DNA from 3 places in the Micromonospora sp. NPDC047548 genome. Region 3 is predicted to be linked to each of the others. Evidence: riboswitches for the same ligand, from Rfam matches in the RefSeq annotation. Region 3 holds a riboswitch; each other region holds the start of a gene.

What was found. Region 3 has a riboswitch for cyclic di-AMP ahead of ABZ807_RS21515 (hypothetical protein). Riboswitches for the same ligand answer to the same signal wherever they lie in the genome.
Region 1: another riboswitch for cyclic di-AMP. It lies ahead of ABZ807_RS15635 (transglycosylase family protein); the one in region 3 lies ahead of ABZ807_RS21515 (hypothetical protein).
Region 2: another riboswitch for cyclic di-AMP. It lies ahead of ABZ807_RS10525 (hypothetical protein); the one in region 3 lies ahead of ABZ807_RS21515 (hypothetical protein).

The regions. Positions count from the first base shown of each region.
Region 1 is NZ_JBEYTI010000012.1:150,767-153,020, reverse strand. Features, by position in the region: gene ABZ807_RS15635 (transglycosylase family protein) at 390-1,067, opposite strand; cyclic di-AMP (ydaO/yuaA leader) riboswitch at 1,067-1,241, opposite strand; partial or broken gene ABZ807_RS15630 (peptidoglycan-binding domain-containing protein) at 1,696-1,875, shown strand; gene htpG (molecular chaperone HtpG) at 1,960-2,254, opposite strand, start outside.
Region 2 is NZ_JBEYTI010000007.1:187,114-189,367, reverse strand. Features, by position in the region: gene ABZ807_RS10530 (YibE/F family protein) at 1-619, shown strand, start outside; cyclic di-AMP (ydaO/yuaA leader) riboswitch at 786-916, shown strand; gene ABZ807_RS10525 (hypothetical protein) at 921-1,940, shown strand; gene ABZ807_RS10520 (carbonic anhydrase) at 2,004-2,254, opposite strand, start outside.
Region 3 is NZ_JBEYTI010000022.1:60,312-62,565, reverse strand. Features, by position in the region: gene ABZ807_RS21515 (hypothetical protein) at 1-848, opposite strand, end outside; cyclic di-AMP (ydaO/yuaA leader) riboswitch at 853-984, opposite strand; gene ABZ807_RS21510 (cation diffusion facilitator family transporter) at 1,126-2,040, opposite strand; gene ABZ807_RS21505 (AAA family ATPase) at 2,235-2,254, opposite strand, start outside.

The sequences.
Region 1 (2,254 bases), on a different contig from region 3:
GACCCTGTCGGCCTGGACAAAGCCGCCGGCCACCGGGGTTCCCTTACGGACGGAGCGGGTTCGGCGACCCGACATCGCGTCAGGTTCGCCGTCCAAGGCTGAGCATCGAGCGCCGACCGCGTGGAGGTTGGCCGGCCAGAGGGGATGAATCCGAAGGGACCCCATGCTCGCCGGTCAATTTCTCAAGAGCGCACAAACCCGTCGACACGCCACCTTGACCAGAAAGAGTGCCGGGCATCGTTCGATGATCCTCGATGAAATGCGAAGTAGGCGCAAGCAGTGATACGGCGGTGCGGGCAACTCCATCCCGGGCGGCCCCGAAGGGTCGACCACGCCGGGAAGGCGGCGACGCCCGGCCGGCGGGCCGGCCGGGCGTCGCCGGTGGTACGTCAGAGGCTGAGCTTCTGACCCGGAAAGATCAGACCCGGGTCGGCGCCGACCACGCGCTTGTTGCGCTCGTACAGCGCATGCCAGCCACCGACGAGGTCCCTGGCATCGGCGATCTGCGACAGGGTGTCACCCGGCCGCACCACGTACACCTTGCCGGTGGAGGCCGGCGCGCTGCGCCGCTGGCTGCGGCTGGTGTGCTGCTCGCCGCGCGAGGACCACTGCGGGGAGGTGACCTTCGACGACTTGCGCGACCCGGAGCGCCGCTCCGACTGCTGCGACTTCTCGGACTTGCTGGCGTGGCTCTTGGTGGAGCCGCCCTTCTTGCCGCAGGTCGGCCACGCGCCGATGCCCTGACCGTCGAGCACCTTCTGGGCGATCGCGATCTGCTCGCCCCGGCTGGCCAGGTCGGCGCGGGCGGCGTACTTCTTGCCGCCGTAGCCGGACCAGGTGCTCTGCGAGAACTGCAGGCCACCGTAGTAGCCGTTGCCGGTGTTGATATGCCAGTTGCCGCCGGACTCGCACTGGGCGATCGCGTCCCAGTTGACGCTGGCGGCGCTCGCCGGCGACGCCGGCGCCAGGACGGCGGCGACCCCGGTGACCGCGCCGACGGCGAGCGTGCCGACGGCGACACGGCGCGAGCTGACCCGTCGGTGACGGGCGGTGTATTCAGTTGCCATGGTGGATTCCTCCACGCCGACGAGGTGAGCTGTCGGGTTCGGGCCGAGGAGCCCGGCCGCCGTGGGCGGCTTCACCCCGAGGTGACGTGCACCGAGGAACGTGTGGGTCCCCCGCTCCATGCCCGGGTGACAAGGTCCCACCAGCCGGCGGCATGGATTAGGCGTTACCGGCCGTGGTGTCCGCGATCGCGAACACGGACGACGTTAGGAACTGTTTCGGATGATTGCCCACTTTTTGTGAAGTTCTTCACCCGGCTGAGCGACGGCTTCGTCCTTCGAGTTGCGGACCGGCCGGCGGTGCTCTACAAGGGCCCGTCAGAAACCCGTCACGGCTGGGCCGAAAGCCTGCCCCGAGCGGCGGATCGGGTGCCATCGCATCGCCGTCCCCGCTGGTCGGCGGCCCCGATCGGCGGCGAGCGCCAGCGGACGGCCAGCGTTGCCGCTGATTCGCGACTCATGTCTGGGCAGCCCGGCCGCCGGCTCGGACGGTGGAGCGGAGCGCGGCCCGCGATACCGACGCGGCGAACCTGCCGACCGTCGGGGCCGGGCACCGGCGCTCCTGGCCAGCGCGGTCCGCCGCGGGCCGTGGGGCATCGCCACCGCCAAGTCGGCGCGGCTCGGCGACCGGGTGTTGCGCGACGGCTGCCGGGGCGGCAGCGGCGCGGACGTGGCCTTCGTCCAGCGGTTCGTGGGCGCGAAGCGGTCCGGGCCGGCGAGCGGCACCTTCGACGCGAAGACCGAGGCGGGAGTCCGCTGGTACCAGGGCATGCGGGGGCTCGCCGTGGACGGGATCGTCGGCCCGGCCACCTGGGGCGCGATGGGCGTGGCGGGCCAGCTCCTGAGCCGGCGGCCCCGACCGGGTGCTCCCCACCCGGCCGGGGCCGTCGTCGCGTCAGAGGGTACGGGCCAGCCGGTCGGCGAGAACCCGGGCGAACCGGGCCGGATCGGCCAGGTCGCCGCCCTCGGCGAGCAGCGCCATGCCGTACAGCAGCTCGGCGGTCTCGGTGAGGGCGGCCTCGTCGCCGCCGCGCTCGTGCGCGGCGCGCAGGCCGGTGACCAGCGGGTTGGTCGGGTTGAGTTCGAGGATGCGCAAGACCTTCGGCACCTCCTGCCCCATCGCGCGGTACATCTTCTCCAGCGTCGGGGTGATGTCGTGCGCGTCGCCGACGATGCAGGCCGGCGAGGTG
Region 2 (2,254 bases), on a different contig from region 3:
CGCCACCCACCTGACCGGGTACGGCAGCGAGGAGGCCACCACGCTGTCGATGTACCAGCGCGACGTCGACCTGCACGGGCTGCTGCTGGCCGGCATCATCATCGGCTCGCTCGGGGTGCTCGACGACGTCACGGTCACCCAGGCCGCCACGGTCACCGAGCTGGCGCACGCCAACCCCGGGCTGTCCCGGACGCAGCTCTACCGGGCCGCCACCCGGGTCGGCCGGGCACACATCGCCTCCACGGTCAACACCATCGTGCTCGCGTACGCGGGCGCCTCGCTGCCGCTGCTGCTCCTGCTCACCGCGGACAGCCGGCCGGTGGGCCAGATCCTCACCAGCGAGTTCCTGGCCCAGGAGATCGTCCGCAGCGCGGTGGCGACGCTCGGCCTGGTCGCCGCCGTGCCGCTGACCACCGGGCTGGCCGCGCTGGTGGCCACCGCCGGCCGTGGCCCGGCCGCCGATCCGGCGCGGGGTGCCGGTCCGGCGCCCACGCCCCGCCCCTCCGCCGACCGGGACGCGGCGCTCGAGGCGCTGAGCGCGCCGCGTCACGGCGGACCGTCCACCCCGGCCCCCGCCCGGTGGCCCGAAGCGGAGAGGAGCACGGACACCGTATGGTGACACTCCGCTGCGTGACCGACGACGACGCGGAACCTGACGAACGCGTCACTCGTCACGCAACGCTACGACGAAATAACGCGATTAGTCGGGTTCTGGACGTAGATCCCCGGCACGACTGTCAGGTACCCTCGCTGCCGGTCACCGCCGAAGGCGCGCTGCGGCGCCTGCGGTGCCGCCGCCCAATCGCCGTACGGCGAGCCGGGGAACCAGGTACATGGGGTGAATCCGCGCGAGCGGTAGGGGCCACTTCCGTCCCGAACCCGTCAGCTAACCCGGTCGGCGGTCGACGGAAGGGAACACTGTGACGGCACCCCTGCGCCACTGGTTGACACCGGTGGTGGCCGTGTTCGCCGCCCTGGCCATCCTCGCCGGGCCGACAGCCGCGATCGCCGCCCCCTCGACGCCCACCCCCTCCGGGCACGAGGAGGACGACGAGCCCAAGCTGCTCACCGACGTCATCGAGCTGCGCAACCGCGAGTACTCGAAGGCCAAGACGCAGCTGGAGAAGTCCAAGAAGCGCCAGCAGCAGCTCGGGCTGGAGGTGCGCCGCGCGCAGGAAGAACTGGTGGCGTTGCAGCCGCAGGCCTCCCAGATCGCCGCGCAGTCGTACCGGACCGGCCGGATCGGTGCGGTGGCGATGCTGCTGGAGAGCGACACGCCGGACTCGTTCGTCAGGCGTGCCGCCGCGCTCGACGAGCTGAACATGGTCAACGCACAAAAGCTGGCCGAAATCACCTCCGCCAAGAACCGCGCGGAGCAGGCCAAGCTGGCGCTCGACGCCGAGGTGCGCGAGCAGCAGAAGCTCACCAACGACATGGCCCGGGAGAGTCGGGAGGCGGAGAAGGCCCTCGCGCTGGTCGGCGGCCGGGGCTTCACCGGCGGCCTGGTCGACGCGACGTCGCCGGTCGCCCGCATCGGTCCCGGCCGGACGGCCGACGGCGGCTGGCGTTCCGAGTCGCGCACCGAGAACGACCCGACCACCTCGGGCCTCATCACGCCGCGCACCCTGCACGCGTACAAGGAGGTCCGGCGGGCCGGCTTCAACCGGTTCGCCGGCTGCTACCGGGCGGGCGGGCCGTGGGAGCATCCGAAGGGCAAGGCCTGCGACTGGTCGTTGCAGAACAGCGGCTTCGCCCCGTGGTACAACAAAGACACCCGGATGTACGGCAACAACCTCGCCGCGTTCCTGATCCGCAACGCCGACCGGCTCGGCATCTATTACGTCATCTGGAACCGGCAGATCTGGTTCCCGGCGACCGGATGGAAGTCGTACAGCGGACCGTCGAACCACACCGACCACGTGCACATGTCGATGTTGTAGCGCGCGACACGTACCGAACGAGGGCCGTCCCCGGTGGGGGCGGCCCTCGTCGCGTCGCGGGATTCAGCCGGCGACGGCGGCCGCGCGGTCGGCCTGGGCCGGCGCGGCGGCGGGCCCGCCGGCGGGCACTGCGGCCACCGTCCGCGCCTCGCCGGCGCTGAGCCGGTACGACATGCCGACCACCGCGCACCGCCCGGCGGCAACCGCGCCGGCCAGGACGGCGGAGTTGCCGAGCAGCGCCTCCACCGTGTGCGCGATGTGGATGTCCACGATCTCGTCGATGTCGTCGACGCCCTGCTCGGCGGCCCGCCGGA
Region 3 (2,254 bases):
TTCTTCTGGGCGGCGAAGTCGCAGGCCCGGCCCTTGGGGTGCTCGCCCGAGCCGCTGGGGCGGTGGCAGGAGACGTACCGGGTGAAGCCGGCCGCCTGGGCCTGCTGGAGCGCGTGCAGCATGCGCGGGGTGATGCAGCCGTCGGCCGGGGTCGGGTCGTTGACGCTGCACGACTCCGGGGGCCAGGAACCGTCGGAGTTGCGCGGCGCCGGCCGGGCGTTGGCGGTGGAGGTGCCCCGGTTGGATCCGACGGTGGTGGTGGCGGCGGGCTTGTCGGCGGCGGCCACCGCGAGCGCCCGCTCGGCCTGTTCCTTGCGCTTGGCCATCACCGCGACCTGCCGGCGCTCCTCGACGATCTCCTTGTCGAGGGCGGCCTGGGTGCGGGTGGCCTCGTCGCGGGTCCGGATCAGGCTGCGCAGCTCCCGGTCCTCGTTGGCGGCGACCGTCTCCAGCGCCGCCGCCCGGTCCAGGAAGCCCTCCGGGCTGGAGCTGTTCAGCAGCGCCGACACCGGCCCCAACCGGCCGGTCCGGTACGCCACGCCGGCGATCTCGCCGACCCTGCCGTGCTGGACGGTCAGCTCCGACTCGATGGTCTTGAGCTGCTCGGTGAGCTCCCGCTGCCGGGTGGTGGAGCGTTCCAGGGCGGCCTTGGCGTCGATCCAGCCCTTGCTGGCCGCGTCGAGCTGGGCGCGCAGCGCCGGGCTGCCGCCCTCGTCGTCGCCGGGTGCGGCGGCGAGCCGGGTGGCGGGGGGAGCGGCGGCCACCGGGACCGGCGCGGACGACACGCCGAGGGCGAGTGTCGCGACGACTGCGGCCGCCAGCCGGGCGGTGGTACGTCGTACGTGCATGCACATGTCCTTCCGTCAGCCGCCGACCGGGTTAGCTGACGGGTTCGGGACGGAAGATCCCTACCGCTGACGCGGATGCACCCCACGAACATGGTTCCCCGGCTCGCCCGGGCGGGCGATTAGGCGGCGGCCAACGCCGGCACCGGAGGGTGCCGCCTGGCGGAGGCCGGGCCCGAGCCTACCGGTACGGGTGTGACACCCGCCCGTTTCGTGACTGAGGGTACTGGAGAGAATCCTGGTGTAGGTGGCGTAACCGGACAATACGCGTCCGATTTCGTCACCACTCGACCGGGCCGCACGCGCCGGGGGCGGCGCCCGGCTCGATCTGGAGGGTGGCGTGCTCGATGTGGAAGTCCTCGTGCAGGGCGCTGCGGGCCGCGGCGAGCACCGTGCCGACCTCGGCGCCCGGGGCCATGGTGAGGTGGGCGGAGGCGACCTCCATGCCGGAGGTGAGCGTCCAGACGTGCAGGTCGTGCACCTCGGCGACGCCGGGGACGGCGGTCAGCCGGTCGTGCACGGCGGTCACCTGGAGATGCTCCGGGGCGGCCTGGACCAGGATGCGGACCGCCGCCCGGCCGAGCCGCCAGGTGCGAGGGAGGATGAACAGGCCGATCGCCACCGCCACCGCCGGGTCGGCCCACCACCAGCCGGTGCCGGCGATGAGCAGCGCGGCGCCGATCACGCCGAGCGAGCCGAGCAGGTCGCCGAGCACTTCCAGGTACGCCCCGCGCAGGTTGATGCTCTCCTGTGCCCCCTCGCGCAGGAGGGCGAACGCGACGAGGTTGGCCAGCAGGCCGAGCACCGCCACCGCCAGCATCGGCCCGGTACGCACCTCCGGCGGCTCGCCGAACCGGCGTACCGCCTCGATCAGCACGTAGACCGCCACCCCGCTGAGCAGGACGGCGTTGGCGAGCGCGGCCAGCACCTCCAGCCGGTAGAGCCCGAAGGTCCGCTGCGGGTCCCCGTCGCCGCGCCGGGTGGCGGTGATGGCGGCCAGCGCCATGCCGATGCCGAGCACGTCGGTGAACATGTGCCCGGCGTCGGAGAGCAGGGCCAGTGAGCCGGTGCCGAACGCGGTGACCGCCTCGACCACCATCAGCACGGCGAGCAGCGCGAAGGCCGCCCAGAGCCGGCCCCGGTGGCGGTGCGCGGCGCCCGCGACCGACCCGTGGTGCTCATGACCCGCGCCCACACCCACCCCCTCCATCGCCCCCACACCCCGAACCCAACCTATGCTGACATCGCTATATATGCAACTAACCCCGCCCCCCACCCACCACCCCGCCACCCCCAACGGGCTGCACCTTCAGAGAAAGAGTGGCCTCCGCGGACGGAATGGCCACTCTTTCTCGGAAAGTGCGCGGATTCGGGGCGGGGGGAGTGGGGTTAGGGGGTGGGGGTGACGG